Regions from separate parts of the Pseudomonas sp. GW821-FHT07F05 genome, predicted to be linked through region 1. Evidence: predicted binding sites of a transcription regulator. Region 1 holds the regulator's gene; the other holds the start of a gene.
The links. The regulator sigma-54, encoded in region 1, starts transcription at its own class of promoters, with help from an activator protein. The targets are predictions, from matches to a motif close to ANTGGCATNNANNTTGCTNT.
Positions count from the first base shown of each region.

Region 2: AC07RO_RS15270 (circularly permuted type 2 ATP-grasp protein) is a predicted target of sigma-54. The motif match lies at 7,057-7,076, and genes of this name have one in related genera.

Region 1 covers NZ_JBWKQL010000001.1:206,999-217,120, forward strand. The annotation lists gene AC07RO_RS01000 (sensor domain-containing diguanylate cyclase) at 1-71, opposite strand, end outside; gene AC07RO_RS01005 (HPr family phosphocarrier protein) at 116-388, opposite strand; gene rapZ (RNase adapter RapZ) at 405-1,262, opposite strand; gene ptsN (PTS IIA-like nitrogen regulatory protein PtsN) at 1,265-1,729, opposite strand; gene hpf (ribosome hibernation-promoting factor, HPF/YfiA family) at 1,742-2,050, opposite strand; gene AC07RO_RS01025 (RNA polymerase factor sigma-54) at 2,127-3,620, opposite strand; gene lptB (LPS export ABC transporter ATP-binding protein) at 3,809-4,534, opposite strand; gene lptA (lipopolysaccharide transport periplasmic protein LptA) at 4,534-5,076, opposite strand; gene lptC (LPS export ABC transporter periplasmic protein LptC) at 5,063-5,635, opposite strand; gene kdsC (3-deoxy-manno-octulosonate-8-phosphatase KdsC) at 5,646-6,179, opposite strand; gene AC07RO_RS01050 (KpsF/GutQ family sugar-phosphate isomerase) at 6,180-7,154, opposite strand; gene AC07RO_RS01055 (ATP-binding cassette domain-containing protein) at 7,463-8,272, shown strand; gene mlaE (lipid asymmetry maintenance ABC transporter permease subunit MlaE) at 8,272-9,069, shown strand; gene mlaD (outer membrane lipid asymmetry maintenance protein MlaD) at 9,069-9,536, shown strand; gene AC07RO_RS01070 (MlaC/ttg2D family ABC transporter substrate-binding protein) at 9,548-10,122, shown strand, end outside.
Region 2 covers NZ_JBWKQL010000006.1:194,235-204,356, forward strand. The annotation lists gene AC07RO_RS15250 (3-hydroxyacyl-CoA dehydrogenase NAD-binding domain-containing protein) at 1-1,712, opposite strand, end outside; gene AC07RO_RS15255 (acetyl-CoA C-acetyltransferase) at 1,780-2,985, opposite strand; gene AC07RO_RS15260 (transglutaminase family protein) at 3,791-4,645, opposite strand; gene AC07RO_RS15265 (alpha-E domain-containing protein) at 4,642-5,601, opposite strand; gene AC07RO_RS15270 (circularly permuted type 2 ATP-grasp protein) at 5,614-7,023, opposite strand; gene AC07RO_RS15275 (ribonuclease E inhibitor RraB) at 7,477-7,815, opposite strand; gene AC07RO_RS15280 (hypothetical protein) at 8,065-8,301, opposite strand; gene AC07RO_RS15285 (LTA synthase family protein) at 8,469-10,122, opposite strand, start outside.

The DNA of each region.
Region 1 (10,122 bases):
CCCAGCATCAGCATCTTCTCGGACCTTGATCTGACCCCTCGCGCTAATGGAGGCATGGCTGTCAGTGGCATCGCTCATCTCTGACGGTAATGGACGCGTCGGGCAGCGGTAAGGCTTATTCGCCTTCGTCGAACTTGTTATTGATCAGTTCGACCAGTCCTGCCAGCGCGGCATCGGCTTCTTCACCTTCGGTGGCCAAGTGAATCAGGGTGCCCTTGCCGGCCGCGAGCATCATGACGGCCATGATGCTTTTGCCGTCGACCATGGTCTCCTGCGTGCGACCTACCCTGATCTGGCAAGGGTACTTGCCGGCGACGCCCACGAATTTGGCGGCGGCCCGGGCGTGCAGACCCAGCTTGTTGATGATGGTGATTTCTAGAGCGGGCATCGCGATGGAGGTCCTTTCAGCTTAGGTCGCGGTGGCGGACCTGAACATTCTTGAGCGATTGCTGCAGCACCTGACCCAGACGTTCGGTCAGGTAGACGGAGCGGTGGTGTCCGCCGGTGCAGCCAATGGCAATAGTAACGTAGGCGCGGTTGCTGGCGGCGAAGCGCGGCAACCACTTATTGAGGTACGAAAAGATGTCCTGGAACATTTCTTCGACGTCCGGTTGAGCCGCGAGGTAATCGGCAACCGGCTTGTCGAGGCCGGACTGCTCGCGCAGCTCGGGCTTCCAGTACGGATTCGGCAGGCAGCGCACGTCGAACACCAGGTCGGCGTCCACGGGCATGCCGCGCTTGAAGCCGAAGGATTCGATGAGGAAGGCAGTGCCCGGCTCGGGTTTGTTCAGCAGGCGCAGTTTGAGAATGTCGCGCAGCTGGTAGAGATTCAGGTGCGTGGTGTCGACCGTCAGATCAGCCAAGTCGATGATCGGACCGAGCAGGGTTTTTTCGTCACGAATCGCTTCGGCCAGCGAGCGGGTTGCCGTGCTCAGCGGGTGACGACGGCGGGTCTCTGAAAAGCGCTTTAGCAGGGTGGCTTCATCGGCGTCGAGAAACAGCACGTCGCACTGGATGTGCCGGGCCCGAACTTCGGCGAGCATGCGCGGGAATCGCGTCAGGTGACTGGGCAGATTGCGCGCGTCGATCGAGACCGCCAGCAGGGGCTCAGCCAGTTCGGTGTTGATCAGCGCGCGCTCCGCCAGCTCTGGAAGCAGGCCGGCGGGCAGATTGTCGACGCAGTAGAAACCGCTGTCTTCAAGGACATCGAGGGCCGTGCTCTTGCCGGAGCCGGAGCGGCCGCTGACGATGATCATCCGCATGATCAGTGACCGTTCTGGACGTCGAGCACGACGCTGTAGAGCTCTTCGTCGGTTTTGGCACCGCGCAGGCGCTTACGCACATCATCACGGTCGAGCATGCTGGCGATCTGACGCAGCAATTCAAGGTGAGCATCGGTGGCCGCTTCCGGGACCAGCAACACAAACAGCAGGTCAACCGGTGCGCCGTCGATGGCGTCGAAATCGATGGGTTTCTCGAGATGCAGTACGGCGCTGACAGGCGTTGAGCAGCCCTTCAGGCGGCAGTGAGGAATGGCGATGCCATTACCGAATCCGGTGGAGCCGAGCTTTTCACGGGCAATCAGGCTCTCAAACACGACCTGCTCATCCAGATCGGGCACTTGCTTCCCGATCATGCTGGCGATGTATTGGAGTACGGCTTTTTTGCTGCCGCCTGGCACGTTCACGAGTGAACGGCCAGGGGTCAGGATATTTTCAAGTCGGATCATGGGTGGGGAGTGTCAGCGAGCAGTCGCGCCTTGCAGCAGACTTTGCTGTTTTTCCTTATGTTTTTTGAGTTGGCGGTCAAGCTTGTCGGCAAGCAGGTCAATGGCTGCGTACATGTCGTCGTGTTCGGCGTTGGCAACCACTTCAGCGCCAGGAACGTGCAAGGTGGCTTCGATTTTCTGCTTGAGCTTCTCGACCTCCATGGTGACCTGCACATTCGTGATCTTGTCAAAGTGGCGTTCCAATCGGGCGAGTTTCTCGCCGATGTAGGTACGCAGAGGTTCAGTCACTTCCAGCTGGTGTCCACTGATGTTGACTTGCATACAGCTTCTCCTTCGTTGCCAGTGCATTAAGAGGCAGGCGTAATGCCTGCCACTGGAACGCTTTGACGTGTGACCTTTACATCAGTCGCTTGCGTTCGCTGGACGGCGAGATCCCAAGGGATTCGCGGTACTTGGCGACTGTGCGACGGGCCACTTGAATGCCTTGTGCTTCCAGTAAACCAGCGATCTTGCTGTCACTCAACGGCTTTTTCTGATTTTCCGCAGCGACCAGTTTTTTGATGATCGCGCGAATCGCCGTGGACGAGCATTCGCCGCCTTCGGAGGTGCTGACGTGGCTGGAAAAGAAATATTTGAGTTCGTAGATCCCGCGCGGGGTGTGCATGAACTTCTGCGTGGTCACCCGGGAGATCGTCGATTCGTGCATGCCGACCGCTTCCGCGATGTCATGCAGAACGAGGGGCTTCATGGCCTCGTCACCGTACTCGAGGAAGCCTCGCTGGTGTTCGACGATTTGCGTGGCCACCTTCATCAGCGTCTCGTTGCGGCTCTGCAGGCTCTTGATGAACCAGCGAGCTTCCTGCAGCTGATTGCGCATGAACGTGTTGTCGGCACTGGTATCGGCGCGACGCACAAAACCGGCGTACTGCGGATTGACCCGCAGGCGCGGCACGGATTCCTGGTTCAGCTCCACTAGCCAGCGCTCGTTGTCCTTGCGCACGATGACGTCAGGGACGACGTATTCGGCTTCGCTGGACTCGATCTGCGAGCCGGGGCGCGGATTGAGGCTCTGGACCAGTTCGATGACCTGACGCAGGTCGTCTTCCTTGAGCTTCATGCGGCGCATCAGTTGCGCGTAGTCGCGGCTGCCGAGCAGATCGATGTAGTCACTGACCAGCTTCTGCGCTTCCGCCAGCCACTTGGTTTTGGCGGGCAGCTGGCGAAGCTGCAGCAGCAGGCATTCACTCAGGTTGCGAGCGCCGATGCCGGCAGGCTCGAACTGCTGAATGCGGTGCAGAACGGCTTCGATTTCGTCTAGCTCGATATCGAGCTCAGGGTCGAAGGCGTCGAGCATTTCTTCGAGTGTTTCGTCGAGGTAGCCCTGATTGTTGATGCAGTCGATCAGCGTCACGGCGATCAGGCGATCGGTGTCCGACATTGGCGCCAGGTTGAGTTGCCACAGCAGGTGGCTTTGCAGGCTCTCGCCAACGGAGGTGCGGGTGGTGAAATCCCACTCGTCATCGTCGTTGCTGGGCAGGCTGCTGGCACTGGTCTGATAGACGTCTTCCCACGCGGTGTCGACGGGCAGCTCGTTGGGAATGCGCTCGTTCCAGTCGCCGTCTTCCAGATTGTCGACGGTAGGCGCCGATTCCTGGTAGGTGGGTTCCTGAACATCAGCGTTGGGCTTTTGCTCTACGTTATCCGCCAAGGGGTCGGCGTTGTCGAAATCGTCGCCTTCCTCCTGCCGTTCCAGCATCGGGTTCGACTCCAGCGCCTCCTGAATTTCCTGTTGGAGATCCAGCGTCGACAACTGAAGCAATCGGATTGCCTGTTGCAGCTGAGGTGTCATCGTCAGCTGCTGGCCCATTCTCAAGACTAGCGAAGGTTTCATGGCAGGGCTTAACACCTTATTCGCCGGCGCACTGCGCGCCATTTACTAGCAGGGCGCCGAGGGCGCCAACTTAAGCAAATTATATGCCTGAAGCTGGAGGGTTTGCCTAGAGTGTGATGACAATTAAAAAACGAGGTTGGCGATGGCGCACATTGCGGGAACCGCACAACCTCATGTCATCACTGCGGTTACAGGCGGAACTCGTGACCCAGATACACTTCCTTGACCAACTGGTTGGCCAGGATGGATTCGGCGTCGCCTTCGGCAATCAGCTGTCCATCGTTGACGATGTAAGCGGTTTCGCAGATATCCAGCGTCTCACGCACGTTGTGGTCGGTGATCAGCACGCCGATCCCTTTGGCCTTGAGGTGGTGAATGATCTGCTTGATGTCGCCTACGGAAATAGGGTCAACACCGGCGAAGGGTTCGTCGAGGAGAATGAATTTCGGCGAAGTGGCGAGGGCGCGTGCGATTTCCACACGGCGACGTTCACCGCCCGACAGGCTCATGCCCAGGTTGTCGCGAATGTGGGTGATGTGGAATTCCTGCAGCAGGCTTTCCAGCTCCTTGCGGCGGGCAGCGCGATCGAGCTCCTTGCGGGTCTCCAGGATCGCCATGATGTTGTCCGAGACGGAGAGCTTGCGGAAGATCGACGCTTCTTGTGGCAGGTAGCCAATACCGGCGCGTGCACGGCCGTGCATCGGCTGATGGCTGACGTCCTGGTCGTCGATCAGGACGCGACCCTGATCCGCTTGAACCAGGCCGACGATCATGTAGAAACAGGTGGTCTTGCCGGCGCCGTTGGGGCCAAGCAGGCCGACGATCTGGCCGCTCTCGATGGACAGGCTGACGTCACGTACGACCTGGCGGCTTTTATAGGCCTTGGCCAGGTGCTGGGCTTTCAGCGTCGCCATTACTGGGCCTTCTGCTGGTCGGTTTTCTTTTTCGGCTGGATGACCATGTCGATACGAGGGCGTGGTGCGGTGACCTTGGTGCCATTGGCACGACCGGCGTTCACGACCTGCTTGACGGTGTCATAGACGATTTTCTCGCCTTCGGACGTGTTGCCGTCGTTGACCACTTTGGCCTTGTCGATCAGCACGATGCGGTTCTGGGCCGCGAAGTACTGGATAGTGACGCCCCAGGCCTGAACGATCGGCTTGTCCACCGATGGCTTCTGCTCGTAGTAGGCCAGGTTGCCCACGGACGTGAACACGTCCACGTCGCCCTGCGGTGTACGGGTGATGGTCACGGTGTTGCCGGTGATCTTCATCGTGCCCTGGGTGATGATGACATTGCCTTTGTAGGTGGCGATGCCTTGCTTGTCGTCCAGCTGCGCGTCATCCGACTGGATGTGGATGGGTTGATCGCGATCCGTCGGCAGAGACCAGGCGCTCGCGCTTCCCAGTGCTGCGCCCAGGCCGAGCAAAAAAGGAAGGGTTTTAACGAGCCTCATACTGTCCTCTTACGTTGGATAGCAGGTTCATCCTGCTTTCTTTCAGATACGCTTTCATACCCGTGCCGGTCGTTACACCGCCAAGGCCGTCGATTCTAACGGGTTGGGCAGTCTCCGCATATTGCTTCTGCGGGAATACAGTCATGCGGCTGCTGGTGATGATGGTGGTGCGGTCTTTTTCGTCGGTGCGGTTGATGCGCACCGAGTCGATCAGCTCGACGTGATCGCCCCCCGGCGACACTTCGGCGCGAACGCTCTGTACGTGCCACGGGAAGGTAGAACCTCGATACATCTGCAGCACCGGCGTGGTCATCAGGGTGACGTCGGTGGCTTTCAAGTGCTCGACCTTGTCCGCGGTCATGTCGTACTGCATCGTCCCGTCGGGCAGGTACTGAATACTGTGGGCGTTGGTCGCGTAGTAATCGACGGCGCTCTCATCCACGGCAGCCTTGGGTTGATCGAGGAAACTTTCCGGACTGATGTTCCAGTAGCCGACCGCTGCCAGCAGCAGTGCCAGCACACCGAACAGCAGAAACGTTCGAAACTTTTTGCTCAGCATAAATGCACTTCTATAGGTAGGCGGCGTGAGCCGCTTCGAGGTTGCCCTGAGCCTTCAGGATCAACTCGCAGAATTCGCGGGCAGCGCCTTCGCCGCCACGTGCCTGGGTAATGCCGTCGGCATGCTCGCGGACAAAGCTGGCGGCATTGGCAACAGCCATGCCCAGGCCCACCCGGCGAATGACCGGCAGATCAGGCAAATCGTCGCCCAGATACGCGACGTGCTCGTAGCTTAGATTCAGTTGCTGCAAAAGCTCGTCGAGGACCACGAGTTTGTCTTCGCGGCCCTGATAAAGGTGCGCGATGCCGAGGTTTTTCGCGCGCCGCTCAACCACGGGGGTCTTGCGTCCGCTGATGATGGCAGTCGTCACACCCGAGTTGATGAGCATTTTGATGCCCTGGCCGTCGAGGGTGTTGAAGGTCTTGAATTCACTGCCGTCTTCGAGGAAGTACAGGCGTCCGTCGGTGAGTACGCCATCGACGTCGAAGATCGCCAGTTTGATGTTCTTGCCGCGTTGCATCAGGTCATTCATATCGGCGCTCATTTACATGACTCCTGCGCGGAGCAGGTCTTGAAGATTGAACGCGCCAACCGGGCGATCGTTCTCGTCGACCACGATGAGTGCGCCGATCTTGTTGTCTTCCATGATTTTCAAGGCTTCGGCCGCGAGCATTTCCGGGCGCACGGTCTTGCCGTGGACGGTCATGACTTCATCGATGGTCGCCTGGCGTATGTCGATCGGGCGATCCAGGGTGCGACGCAGGTCGCCGTCCGTGAAGATACCGGCAAGGCGGCCGTCGCTCTCGAGGATGGCGGTCATGCCAAGCCCCTTGCGGGTCATTTCCATCAGCGAATCGCGAAGCGGCGTGCCGCGCGCAACCTGCGGCAGGTTGGCGCCAGTGTGCATGACATGCTCGACCTTCAGCAGCAGCCGACGACCCAGTGCACCGCCTGGATGGGAAAACGCGAAGTCTTCGGCGGTGAAGCCTCTGGCGTCCAGCAGCGCAACGGCCAGGGCGTCGCCCATGACCAGCGCCGCCGTGGTGGAGGAGGTGGGCGCCAGATTCAACGGGCAGGCTTCTTTTTCGACCCGCGCATTGAGGTTGACGTCAGCGGCCTTGGCCAGTGTTGATTCCGGGTTGCCCGTGAGGCTGATCATCTTGATGCCCAGCCGCTTGATCAGCGGCAGCAACGTGACGATTTCGGCCGTCGTGCCCGAATTGGACAGGGCCAGAATAATGTCGGCGCTGGTGATCATGCCCATGTCGCCGTGGCTGGCCTCGGCGGGGTGCACGAAAAAGGACGGGGTGCCGGTGCTGGCCAGCGTAGCGGCGATCTTCTTGCCGATATGCCCCGACTTGCCCATGCCTACCACGACCACGCGGCCCTGACTGCCCAGAATCATGTCGCACGCGTTGACGAAATCGGCATCTATATGCGCAAGCAAACCTTCCACGGCTTCTATTTCAAGGCGGATGGTGCTCTGTGCCGATTCAATCAGGTTGCGCGCATTGGACATATCGGAAGGGGTCGCATGGTGAAAGGCCGGGGATTATAGCGGCAATGTTCAAAAGCCTCACGCTTCATCGTTGCTGTTTGTTTAATGAACGGAGACGTCCTTCAGCAACAGCGTGATAAAGGCTGGCGGTGGGTACGAAAATTCCACACCGTCCTTAATACCCTTCTTTGTTTGCGACTCGACACGTTGGAGCTTGGGCGGCGTGCGACAGCGGTGGTATAGTCCGCCGCTTGTTCGGCCCCTCCAAAAGTGTGTCGTTCGTGAAGAACGCGGCATCTGAGAGACAGGTTGCATCGCAAGGAGTTTAGATGAGTGCCGATAACGCCTACGCGGTCGAGCTGAAGGGCGTTTCCTTCAAGCGCGGTGCGCGCAGCATCTTCAATAATGTGGACATCCGCATCCCCCGGGGCAAAGTCACCGGCATCATGGGGCCGTCGGGCAGTGGCAAAACCACTCTGCTGCGATTGATGGGAGCACAACTGCGTCCGAGCGCAGGTGAAGTCTGGGTCAATGGCCAGAATTTGCCGAAACTCTCGCGCAGCGATCTTTTCGATGCGCGCAAGCAGATGGGCGTGCTCTTTCAGAGCGGCGCGTTGTTCACCGATCTCGACGTTTTCGAAAACGTGGCGTTCCCGCTGCGGGTTCACACCAAGCTGCCTGAAGACATGATTCGCGACATCGTCCTGCTGAAACTGCAGGCGGTCGGACTTCGTGGCGCAGTCGATCTGATGCCCGACGAACTCTCAGGTGGCATGAAGCGCCGTGTTGCACTGGCGCGCGCCATCGCGCTGGATCCCCAGATCCTCATGTACGACGAACCCTTCGTGGGGCAGGACCCTATCGCCATGGGCGTGCTGGTTCGGCTCATCCGGCTGCTCAATGATGCGCTGGGTATCACCAGTATCGTGGTGTCCCACGACCTCGCCGAGACCGCCAGCATCGCCGACTATTTATATGTCGTCGGTGACGGTCAGGTGCTGGGGCAGGGCACGCCGCAGGAACTGATGGAGTCGGATAACCCTCGTATACGTCAGTTCATGACGGGCGATCCCGACGGGCCGGTGCCTTTCCATTATCCGGCGCCGGATTATCGCGACGATCTTTTGGGGAAGCGCTGATGCGCAGAAAGTCTTTAATGGATCGCGTACGCCTGATGGGGCGTTCGACGATCGATATGGTTGCAGTGCTGGGTCGTTCAGGGATTTTTCTGGTTCATGCGTTGCTTGGGCGCGGCGGAATCGGCGGCGGTTTTCAGCTGCTGGTTCGTCAGTTGCACTCGGTGGGCGTCATGTCCCTGGCCATCATCGTCGTGTCCGGGGTTTTCATCGGCATGGTGCTGGCGCTGCAAGGTTTCAGCATTCTCGCCAAGTACGGCTCCGAGCAGGCTGTGGGGCAGATGGTTGCCCTGACGTTGCTGCGTGAACTCGGTCCGGTGGTCACTGCTCTATTGTTCGCCGGTCGTGCAGGCTCTGCGCTTACCGCTGAAATCGGCAACATGAAATCCACCGAGCAGCTGTCCAGTCTCGAAATGATTGGTGTTGACCCGCTCAAGTACATCGTTGCACCGCGTCTGTGGGCAGGCTTCATCTCGCTGCCAGTGCTGGCGCTGATTTTCAGCGTGGTCGGCATCTGGGGTGGTTCATGGGTGGCGGTCGACTGGCTGGGCGTCTATGAAGGCTCTTTCTGGGCCAACATGCAGAACAGCGTTTCGTTTTCCGATGATGTACTCAACGGTGTCATCAAGAGCGTCGTGTTCGCTTTTGTCGTCACCTGGATTGCCGTGTTCCAGGGCTATGACTGCGAGCCCACGTCCGAAGGGATCAGTCGCGCCACGACCAAGACCGTGGTCTACGCCTCATTGGCCGTACTGGGCCTGGACTTTATTATGACCGCCTTGATGTTTGGAGACTTCTGATGCAAAACCGCACCCTCGAAACCGGTGTAGGCCTGTTTCTGCTGGCCGGGATCCTGGCTTTGCTCCTGCTCGCCCTGCGCGTCAGCGGTCTGAGCGCTAGCGCCAACACCGACACTTATAAACTTTACGCAAATTTCGACAATATCGCCGGTTTGACTGTCAGAGCGAAAGTGACCATGGCCGGTGTGAACATTGGCAAGGTCACTGCAATCGATCTGGATCACGATACCTTCACGGGGCGTGTGACGATGGAAGTGAACAAGCGGGTCAACAACCTGCCTTCGGATTCCACCGCTTCCATCCTGACCGCAGGCCTGCTGGGTGAAAAATACATCGGCATCAGTGTCGGTGGCGATGACCAACTGTTGAAAGACGGCGGCGTCATCCATGACACCCAGTCCTCGTTGGTACTCGAAGACCTGATCGGTAAATTCCTGCTCAATTCAGTGGGCAAAGACGCCAAATGAGGAGTTTTTTCATGATCTCGATTCTGCGCCGTGGCCTTCTGGTGCTACTGGCCGCCCTGCCTTTGTTTGCTAACGCAGCCGCGTCCGATTCCGCTCACGATCTGGTTGATCGCACCACCAAGCAGTTGCTGGCTGACCTGTCCGCCAACAAGGAAACCTACAAGTCCAATCCGCAAGCCTTCTACGATGCACTTAACGGCATCGTTGGCCCGGTTATCGACGCTGACGGCATCTCCAAAAGCATCATGACCGTGAAGTATTCGCGCAACGCCACCCCGGCGCAGATGCAGCGCTTCCAGGAAAACTTCAAGCGCAGCCTGATCCAGTTCTATGGCAACGCGCTGCTCGAGTATAACAACCAGGGCATCACCGTTTCCCCGGCCAAGCAGGAAGCGGCTGATCGCACTTCTGTCGACATGTCGGTCAAGGGCAACAATGGCGCGGTCTACCCTGTTTCCTACACCCTCGTCAAAATCGGCGGTGAGTGGAAAGTGCGTAACGTGATCATCAACGGCATCAACATCGGCAAGCTGTTCCGCGATCAGTTCGCTGACGCCATGCAGCGCAACGGTAACAACCTGGACAA
Region 2 (10,122 bases), on a different contig from region 1:
TGCCCGGCAAGCTCGACGCCCTGTTCTGCCAGGTCCTTGCGCGTTTGCTGGCGAATCTGGCTCATCAGCCGCAACGACACTTCATCGGACACTGCCAGCGGCCCCACGGGCATCCCGGCCTTGCGCGCCTCGGTCTCTATCATCGGCGCACTGACGCCCTCGCCGAGCATGGCAATGCCTTCGTCGGCGTAGGTGGCGAACACCCGCGAGGTGAAGAAGCCGCGCGTGTCATTGACCAGAATCGCGGTCTTGCCGATCTGGCGAACGAAGTCGAAGGCCCGCGCCAGGGTCATGTCGTTGGTGCGTGCGCCCTTGATGATTTCCACCAGGCGCATCTTCTCCACCGGGCTGAAGAAATGCAGACCAATGAAACGCTCCTGCCGGCTGATGGCGCTGGCAAGGCCTGTGATTGGCAGCGTCGAGGTATTGGACGCAATCACCGCATTGGGCACGACCACTTGCTCGGCGGCGGCGCTGACCTGAGCTTTCAACTCGCGGTTCTCGAACACCGCCTCGATGATCAGGTCGCAGCCTTCAAGGTCGCTGTCGCGGCCTGTCGGCTTGATACGGCCCAGCACGGCATCGCGCTGAGCCTCGGTGATGCGGCCTCTGGCAAGCTGCTTGTTCAGCAGTCGCGCCGAGTAATCCTTGCCCTTCTGCGCCGCGGCCAGATTGATGTCTTTGAGGACCACGCTGACGCCCGCCACCGCCGTGACATAGGCAATGCCGCTGCCCATCAGCCCGGCCCCGAGGATGCCGACCTTGCGCATGTTGAACACCGGCGGCGCCTTGGGCCGCGCCTCTGCGGCCTTGACCCGGTTGAGCTGAAACCAGCTGCCGATCATGTTCTTGGCGACAGGTCCCGTGGCGAGCTCGGTGAAGTAACGCGCCTCGATTTTTTCTGCTGTATGGAAATCCACCTGGGCGCCTTCCACGGCTGCGGCCAGGATCTTCTCCGGCGCCGGATAGCAGCCCCAGGTTTTGCTGCGCAACATCGACGGCGCGATGGCCAGCATCTGCGCCACTTTCGGGTGCGCAGGCGTGCCGCCAGGCAATTCAAACCCCGGTTGATCCCACGCTTTGATCGGCGCCGGGTTGGCCAGAATCCATTCACGCGCCTTGGCCATCAGGTCATCGGCATCGCTGGCCAGTTGATCGATCACACCTGTTTTCAAGGCGTGCTCGACGCCCATGGTCCGGCCTTCCATCAGCAGCGGCAGCGCTTTCTCCAGCCCCAACATGCGCACCAGCCGCACGGTGCCGCCCCCGCCCGGAAGCAAACCGAGGGTGACCTCCGGCAGGCCCAGTTTCACGTAGCCACCGTTGATTGCGATGCGATGGTGACAGGCCAGGCACAGCTCCAGCCCGCCGCCCAATGCAGAACCCTCGATGGCGGCCACCACCGGTTTGCCGAATGTTTCCAGCGCGCGAAGCTGGGCCTTGAGGTCCATGGTCATCTGGTAGAAGGCGGCGGCGCGGGTGGCGTCGACCTGACTCAGCTCATTGAGGTCGCCGCCGGCAAAGAAGGTCTTCTTCGCCGAGCGGATGATCACACCGGCGATGGCCTCTTTGTCCGCCTGCAGGCGCTCGAGCGTCTCGGCCATGGCCTGGCGATACGCCGCGTTCATGGTATTGGCTTGCTGGCCGGGCATGTCGAGGGTCAGCGTAACGATCTGATCCGTGCCGGTTTCGTAGCGGATGGCATCGCTCATGCGGTCGTTCTTCCTGAAACGGTTATCGGGTAAAGGCGGTCGGCGTAGCGGTTATCGTGCTCCACGTTCATACCCGCTCGATGATCGTCGCGATGCCCATCCCGCCGCCGACGCACAGGGTCGCCAGGCCGTAACGCAACTGCCGGGCTTCCAGCTCGTCGAGCAGCGTGCCGAGAATGATGCAGCCCGTGGCGCCCAGCGGGTGGCCGAGGGCAATCGAGCCGCCGTTGACGTTGACCTTGTCGGGGTCGACACCCATGTCCTTGATGAACTTGAGCACCACCGAGGCGAAGGCTTCGTTGACCTCGAACAGGTCGATGTCATCAATGGTCAGCCCCGCCCGCGCCAGGGCTTTGCGCGTGGCGGGCGCAGGTCCTGTGAGCATGATGGTCGGATCGGTGCTGGTCACCGCCGTGACCACGATGCGCGCCCGCGGTCGCAGGCCCAGCGCCTGACCTTTTTGCGCGGTGCCGAGCAGCATCAACGCGGCGCCATCAACGATGCCGGAGCTGTTGCCCGGCGTGTGCACATGCTCGATGCGTTCGACATGGCTGTAGACGCGCAGCGCCGTGGCGTCATAGCCCATTTTGCCGATGGCCTCGAAACTCGGGCGCAGGTTGCCCAGCGCCTCCAGTGTGGTGTCGGGGCGGATGAACTCGTCATGGTCGAGCAAAAGCAGGCCGTTCCGGTCCCTGACCGGCACCAGCGAACGGCGAAACGCACCCCGCTCCCGGGCCAGCGCCGCCTTGTGCTGGGATTGCAGGGCGAACAGGTCCACGTCATCGCGGCTGAAGCCTTCGAGGGTGGCGATCAGATCGGCGCCGATCCCCTGAGGCGTGAAGTGGGTGTGCAGGTTGGTGTGCGGATCAAGTACCCAGGCGCCGCCGTCACTGCCCATCGGCACGCGCGACATCGACTCGACCCCGCCGACCACCACCAGATCCTCGAACCCGGAACGGAGCTTCATCGCTCCCAGATTCACCGCTTCAAGCCCCGATGCGCAGAACCGGTTGATCTGAACCCCGGCCACGCTGACGGCCCAATCGGCGACCAGCGCTGCGGTTTTGGCGATGTCGGCCCCCTGATCGCCGATGGGCGTAACGCAGCCCAGCACAATGTCATCGACGTGGTGGGTGTCGAGGTGATTGCGCACTTGCAGTTCTCTCAGCAGCCCTGCCACCAGATCCACCGGTTTGACGCTGTACAACGCGCCATCCGGCTTGCCCCTGCCCCGCGGCGTGCGCAAGGCATCGTAAATAAACGCTTCGGTCATGCTGTCCTCGCTAAACCGATGATCTGTCTTCTTATATGTCCGGCCGATAGTCGAACTGTCATGGGAGCACTATCTATCACAAGCGATATCACAGAGCGCGCTCTTTCACCGGATCGATTGACAGGGTAGCTGGTTGTGAGAAGTTTCGGACTCGGACGAACGGTAGCGGGCTATTGAAAGCAGGCAGTTTTGGTCGCAGGTGTCTAGCAGGCGAATATCTGAGCGATGGCTATTCGCCAATCCTAACGAAGTTATAAGAATTGGACTGGATAATCCTCAATGATCTAAACCGCACAGCACGCGGGCTCTAAGGTTAAGTCAGTAGCAGTGGCGCCATAACAAAATCGATTCACCCAGCGCCCGCCGTCCACGATCTGCTGATCGGGGCACCTGCTCTTTTGCCTCACCTTTGCCAACCCCCGTCTTGGTCTCGACCAAAGCCCATGGGTTTCTGTCGCTCAGGAATAACAAGAAAAGGCATTTACCATGTTCAAGTTCAAGTTCAAGCGCTCGAAAATACGTCAGGCCGGACTCATCGTTTTCGCCACTACGCTGCTGCTGATCTTGCCGAACATGACACGGTTGTTTGGCTGAGCAGCCCGCGCTCGGCACGTGCAGCATCCTGCGACGGCGTCGCCTGATTCCCTGTCTCATACAAGGTGAGCGGCGGTCGTATGGGTATCAGGTCGTTGTGTTGCGGAGTGTCGGCTTTTTCTGTGGCGGGGGGAGTGGCTGCCTGGCGCACTGAATAGCGCGCAAGTGGTGGGAAGGCGGCCGAGCTGAACGCCCGACCGCTAGGGGCTGATCAACCCTGGCGTTGCACCTGAATCATCGGCGCGGGGACGGGCTTTTTCTTCGCAGCGGCCGGAACAGCAATCGGCGCTGACGGCGACACGACTACCTTGGCGTGCATCTGCTCGCAACCACCGCCACGGCGCATGCCGCGTACCGGGCAGGCATCCAGATAATCCAGACCGACCGCCAGCTTCAGATGCCGTTCCGGGATCGCCAACTGATTGGTCACATCAAAGCTGTACCACGCGTCGTCAATCCACGCCTCCGCCCACGCATGGCTGGACAGGTGTTCGCTGCTGTCACTGTAGAGATAACCCGACACATAGCGCGCCGGCACCCCGAGACTGCGGGCGCAGGCCAGAAACGCGTGGGTGTGATCCTGACAGACGCCAACACGGCTGGCGAACGCTTGGGCGGCGCTGGTATCGACGGCTGTGGAGCCCGGCGTGTAGGTGATGTGCTCGTTGAGCGCGTGCATCATGTCGATCAGCGCGGTGCGGTCGGTGCGCTTGTGGGTCTGCGCGATGGCAAAGGCGCGAATCGCTTCGTCAGCCTCGGTCAGGCGGGTGAAGCGCAGAAACGGCAGCGACGACTGAGTCTCGTGTTCCGCCTCGCGCTTCTCGTCGATCTCGACCTGGCCGCGCGCACCGATGATGATGGCTTCGTGGGGTTCGTCCAGGGTCAGCACGTGGAGAATATTGCCGAACGGATCGATCTGCGCACGCACCGGGCGCGGCAATGCCAACTGCCAGCTCAACACCTGCTGGCGCTCGCTGTCGTGGGGGGTCAGACGCAAATACTGGATGCTGGCGCGGACCTGATCGTCGTAGTGATAGGTGGTCTCGTGGCTAATTGAGAGTCTCATGCAGCCTCCAGGTAAGAAGTGTGAATGACGCTTCCCAGTTGGGCCAGAAGTGGAATGAATTCGTTCAACCACTCATGCAGGCCTTCATCGAGGATCTCGTCGATGCCGGTGTAGCGCAGGCGAGCGTCCAGCTCGGCGGCCAGACGCTGGGCGGGACGGCCATTGGCCCCCGGCAGACTGGCGAGAATGATGTCCAGCTCCTCAAGGCACGCGCGCAATGAGCGCGGAATGTCCGCACGCAACAGCAGCAATTCGGCGACCTGACGGGCACCCGGTGCATCGCGATAAACCTCTGTGTACGCCTCGAAGGACGACAATGCGCGCAACAGCGCACTCCATTGATAGTAGCCAGCGGCGGAACTGTCTGCCGCCGCGTTGGCGGACGGGCCGCGCAATTCGAGCATTTCATAGCGCGCATCGAGCATGCGCAGGGTGTTGTCGGCGCGCTCGATGAACGTCCCCAGACGAATAAAACGGAACGCGTCGTTGCGCATGATGGTGCCGTAAGTCGCGCCGCGGAACAGGTGCGAACGCTCCTTGACCCACTCACAGAAACGGCTCATGCCGTAGCGGCTCAAACCCTGCTCGGCGATGCCGCGAATTTCAAGATACGTGGCGTTGATGTTTTCCCACATGTCCGCAGTAATGCGCCCACGCACCGCATGGGCACTGGCCCGCGCCGCGCCCAGGCAACTGAAGATGCTCGCAGGGTTCTCGGCGTCCAGCGCGAAAAAGTGCAGCAAGCGCTCGGCATGCAGGTCGCCGTGGCGCTCCAGGTAATCGTCCAGGGTTCCGGTGATCAGCAGGGGCATGGCGATTTCATTGAGGCCATCCCCGCGTCCGTCCTGGGGCATCAGCGACAGCGAATAACTGACGTCGAGCATCCGCGCGAGGTTCTCGGCGCGCTCCAGGTACCGCGACATCCAATATAAATCCGAGGCAGTTCTACTTAGCATTGGCAGGCATCCTTAATCCTCGACCACCCAGGTGTCCTTGGTTCCGCCACCCTGCGACGAGTTCACCACCAGCGAGCCTTCGCGCAGGGCAACACGCGTGAGACCACCGGGCACTACACGGGTTTCGCGGCCAGCCAGGACGAACGGGCGAAGGTCGATGTGGCGCGGGGCGATGCCGTTCTCGACGAAGGTCGGACAGGTCGACAGGCACAAGGTCGGTTGCGCGATATACGCGTGGGGCTTGGCTTTGAGCCGCGCCCGGAACGACTCGATTTCGGCGGCGGTGGCTGCAGGGCCCACGAGCATGCCGTAACCGCCGGAGCCCTGGGTTTCCTTGACCACCAGATCGCCCAGATTGGCGAGCACGTGGGACAGCTCTTCGGGCTTGCGGCACTGCCAGGTCGGCACGTTCTTGAGAATCGGCTCTTCGTCGAGGTAAAAACGGATCATGTCGGTCACAAAGGGATAGACCGACTTGTCGTCCGCCACGCCGGTGCCGATGGCATTGGCCAGCACCACATTGCCCGACCGGTACGCCGCCAGCAGGCCCGGCACGCCGAGCATTGAATCCGGATTAAACGCCAGCGGATCAAGAAACGCGTCGTCGAGCCGGCGGTAAATCACGTCGACCGCTTTCGGGCCGTCGGTGGTGCGCATGAACACGCGGTCATCGCGCACGAACAGGTCGGCGCCTTCCACCAGCTCGACACCCATTTCCCGGGCCAGAAACGCGTGCTCGAAAAACGCGCTGTTGAAGCGCCCGGGGGTCAGCACGACGACGCTGGGGTTATCCAGCGGGCTAGAGCTCTTCAGGGTGTCCAGCAACAGGTTCGGGTAGTGATCGATCGGCGCGATGCGTTGCGCGGCAAACAGTTCGGGGAACAGCCGCATCATCATCTTGCGGTCTTCGAGCATATAGCTCACGCCGCTTGGCGTGCGCAGGTTGTCTTCGAGCACGTAATACGTACCGTCGCCATCACGCACCAGATCGACGCCGGAGATGTGCGAATACAGGTCGCGATGCAGATTCAGGCCCTGCATCGCCAACTGGTATTGCTCGTTGGCAAGGACCTGTTCGGCAGGAATGATCCCGGCCTTGATGATGCGCTGATCGTGATAGAGGTCAGCGAGAAACATGTTCAGCGCCTTGACGCGCTGAATGCAGCCGCGCTCCACCACCCGCCATTCGCTGGCCGGAATGCTCCGTGGAATGGTGTCGAAGGGGATCAGCCGCTCGGTGCCCTGCTCGTCCCCGTACAGCGTGAATGTGATCCCGGCGCGATGAAACAATAAATCGGCCTCACGCCGACGCTGAGCGAGCAACTCAGGCGGCGCTTCACCCAACCAGCGGGCGAATTCCCGATAATGCGGACGAACTATGCCGCCCGCATCGTACATCTCGTCATAAAAGGTGCGGATCATGCCGTACTCCTTGTCACCATGGACACCAGAGCCTTCGCAAGGCCCGTGCCATCGGCATAAACGCTTTAATATCAATGGGTTGAATTAAACAGCCGGAGCGTCCGCACCATTCCTGTGCACGATGCGCCCTAACCCGTTCCCCGACGCCTCATGGCGAAGCGTCGTTAACTTTGAAAATCTATCGCTGGCATAGCGACAGTTCATTTCCGTGCGGTTCAGAGGCTGAGCATAATCACCCCATACCGCAGACCAACCCGCCGGATCACACAAGGCGATTGGCTCAAAACCTTATTGGCAACGCCACCCGATATTCCCTTTCCGCCGCTCCGAAGAGAGCGGCTTTTTTTTGCCCGTGATTCAGCTCGGTGCATCTCCCGCTCCACACTTGGTCGTGGAGGCGGGAGACATTTCCAACGATCGGCGCCTCGCTTCGGCGCATGACGGTTGATCAGCTCAATGAAGGCGCTTGAGCTCCTGTTTGACGCCCCAGCCTTCAACCTCCCCGTCCAGACCGAAAATCGCCGTCTGGAAATCCTGCTCGAAGTCGCCTATCCCGTCGTAGGTTGCGTACATCAACTTGCTCAGTTCCAGGTGCCAGGCACCGTCTTCCAGTGCATTGAGCTGGACATTCACTGACTCGCCACGAAATTTTTCCGCAGCCTGACGCGCCCGGTCCTCATCCGGAAAGGTGGCATAGAACTCGATGGGGTGAATGCGTGCGAAGTCGAAACCGCCTTCTTTCATGCAGCGCAGAACATGGCTGCTGATGTCTTCTTGATAGGCTGTGCTCATGAAACGTCCTCCTATGCAACGATAGATAGAGTTTCAACTATCCCGAAACACCCCTCGATGGCGAGGCGTGTAGCGGCAGGTCATCTGCCGCCCGGGACTCAAGCATGTCGCTGACAAGGCCGGTGCGTTTTACAAAACGGGCATACGTACGCGAGCGGACTCGGGTAGATGCATCACCGACCTCGATCGCAGAGTACGCCCATTGCCAGTGCGTTGCCAATTGGCAGGATGGCGGGAAATGCAGGCTTCTTACGAAGCCTCGATGATGGAGATGATCTGTACCGCGTTCTGCTCTTTGAGTGTCTTCACGGTGGGCTCGGCAGTGCGACCGTCGAGGTCGTTCAGATCAAGATCACTGGCGACCGGAAACAGGATCGGACGGAGTTGCTGCGCAGCCTCTTCTTCACTGGGACGGTGATCGGATTCAAGATCGAGGGTTTGCTGCACACCGTCTTTGTCCAGAAACGAAATAGTCCACACTTTCATCAATGTCTCCTCAGTAAAGGCCTGACAACGGCCTGATGATCTTGACCCTTGCAGCGCAACGACGTTCAACCCGAATCGTCAGCGCACAGCTGACGTTGGCAGCCTGAAGCCGAGGATTCGCAGGCAAAAAAACGCCCCGGTCTCGGGGCGTTTTCATCAGGCTGCGGTCATTGTGGCTTGGCGTCTTTGACCCCTGCCGTGTTGTCCAGCAGGCTCTTGGTCGCGGTCTGCAGGAAGCTGTCGAGCTTCTTGCGCAACTCGGCGACGTCCGGCGCATCCGGCATCAGCTCGGCATGGGGCTTGGTGCCCAACTCGTAGCTGTAGACCTTCGGCTCCATTTCCTTGGGTTCGATCAGGATCCGGTTGCCGGTGACCAGCGCCACGGTCTGCTCGCTGCCCGATGGCTTGATTACGCCAAAGCCCTCGTCTCCCGCTGGCAGATTGAGCAGGTCGCGGCCCCAGCACTGGTGCACGGTGTCGCCACCCAGGCGGCCCATGATGGTCGGCACGATGTCAATCTGCGTACCGACGATGCTGCTGCGCTTGCCGAACTTGTCCTGCAGGCCCGGGGCGATCATCAGCATCGGCACGTTGAAACGGCCAAGGTCCATCTCGGTGATCTGCTCGTTGTTGCCGAAGCCGTGGTCACCGACGACCACAAACAGCGTGTCCTTGTAGTACGGCTCTTTCTTGGCCTTCTCGAAGAACTGACCCAGCGCCCAGTCCGAATAACGCATGGCGGTGAGGTGTTCATCCAGCGTGCCATGCCCGGTGACGCGCTCGACCGGCAGATTGGCCGGCAGTGCGTACGGCGTGTGGTTGGACAGGGTTTGCAGCAAGGCATAGAACGGCTTGCCTTTGGCCTCGCGGGCTTTCAGCTCCTCGGCGCCACGGTCGAACATGTCCTGATCGGACACGCCCCAGGTCGGGTCCGAGAACACCGGGTTGACGAAGTCGTTGCGGCCAATGAAGTTGGTCATGCCCTGGTTGCTGAAGAAGCCTGACTGGTTGTCCCAGGCGAAGTCACCGTTGTAGACGTAAACGTCGTCGTACTTGCGCGCGCTGAGCAGCTGCGGCAGACCCGACAGCTTGTGGCTGCCTTCCGGTGTCTGCATCAGGTATTCAAAGCCCGGCAGGTTCGGGAAGCACGCCATGGTCGCGAACATGCCCTGATGGGTGTGCGTACCGTTGGAGAAGAATCGATCAAACAGCAGACCTTCCTGGGACAGTTTGTCGAAGTAAGGCGTGATGTTCGATTCGTCACCCAGCGCACCCACCGAATGGCCGGCGAAGCTTTCCATCAGGATCACGACGACGTTCTTGATCGGCAGCGTGTTGGCCGGCGGCGGTGTGAAATCACGACGGACAGCGGCTTTCTCAGGATCAATCAGCTTGTCGTTGGCGGTCAGCAGCATGTCGCGGACCGTCTGCTGGGCTTCAGCCACAGGCAGGGTCGCTTTCCAGATGTTGTCGCGGTCCTCGGACATGCGGCTCTTCGCCGCCGCGATCAGCGTCAGCGTGCCGTTCAGGCCAAGGGTGTTGGCGAAGTTGGAGTCAGTGGTGTAGGCATCGCCCCAACGCAGCGGCGGGCCCTGGCGCAAGGTGCCGCGAGCGGCGATGACGGCCACCACCAGACACAGCAGGAAGACCACGGCACGTTTGTACAACGGCGCGACCACACGGTTGTCGGCGCTGGCGACGTTGAACCCGCCACGGGGACGGGTCACGCGATCGACGCCTTTGAAGACAAGGCTCAGCAACCAGGTCACCAGTGCCCACGCCAACAGATAACGAACCACCGGGTAGCCGTACCAGATCATG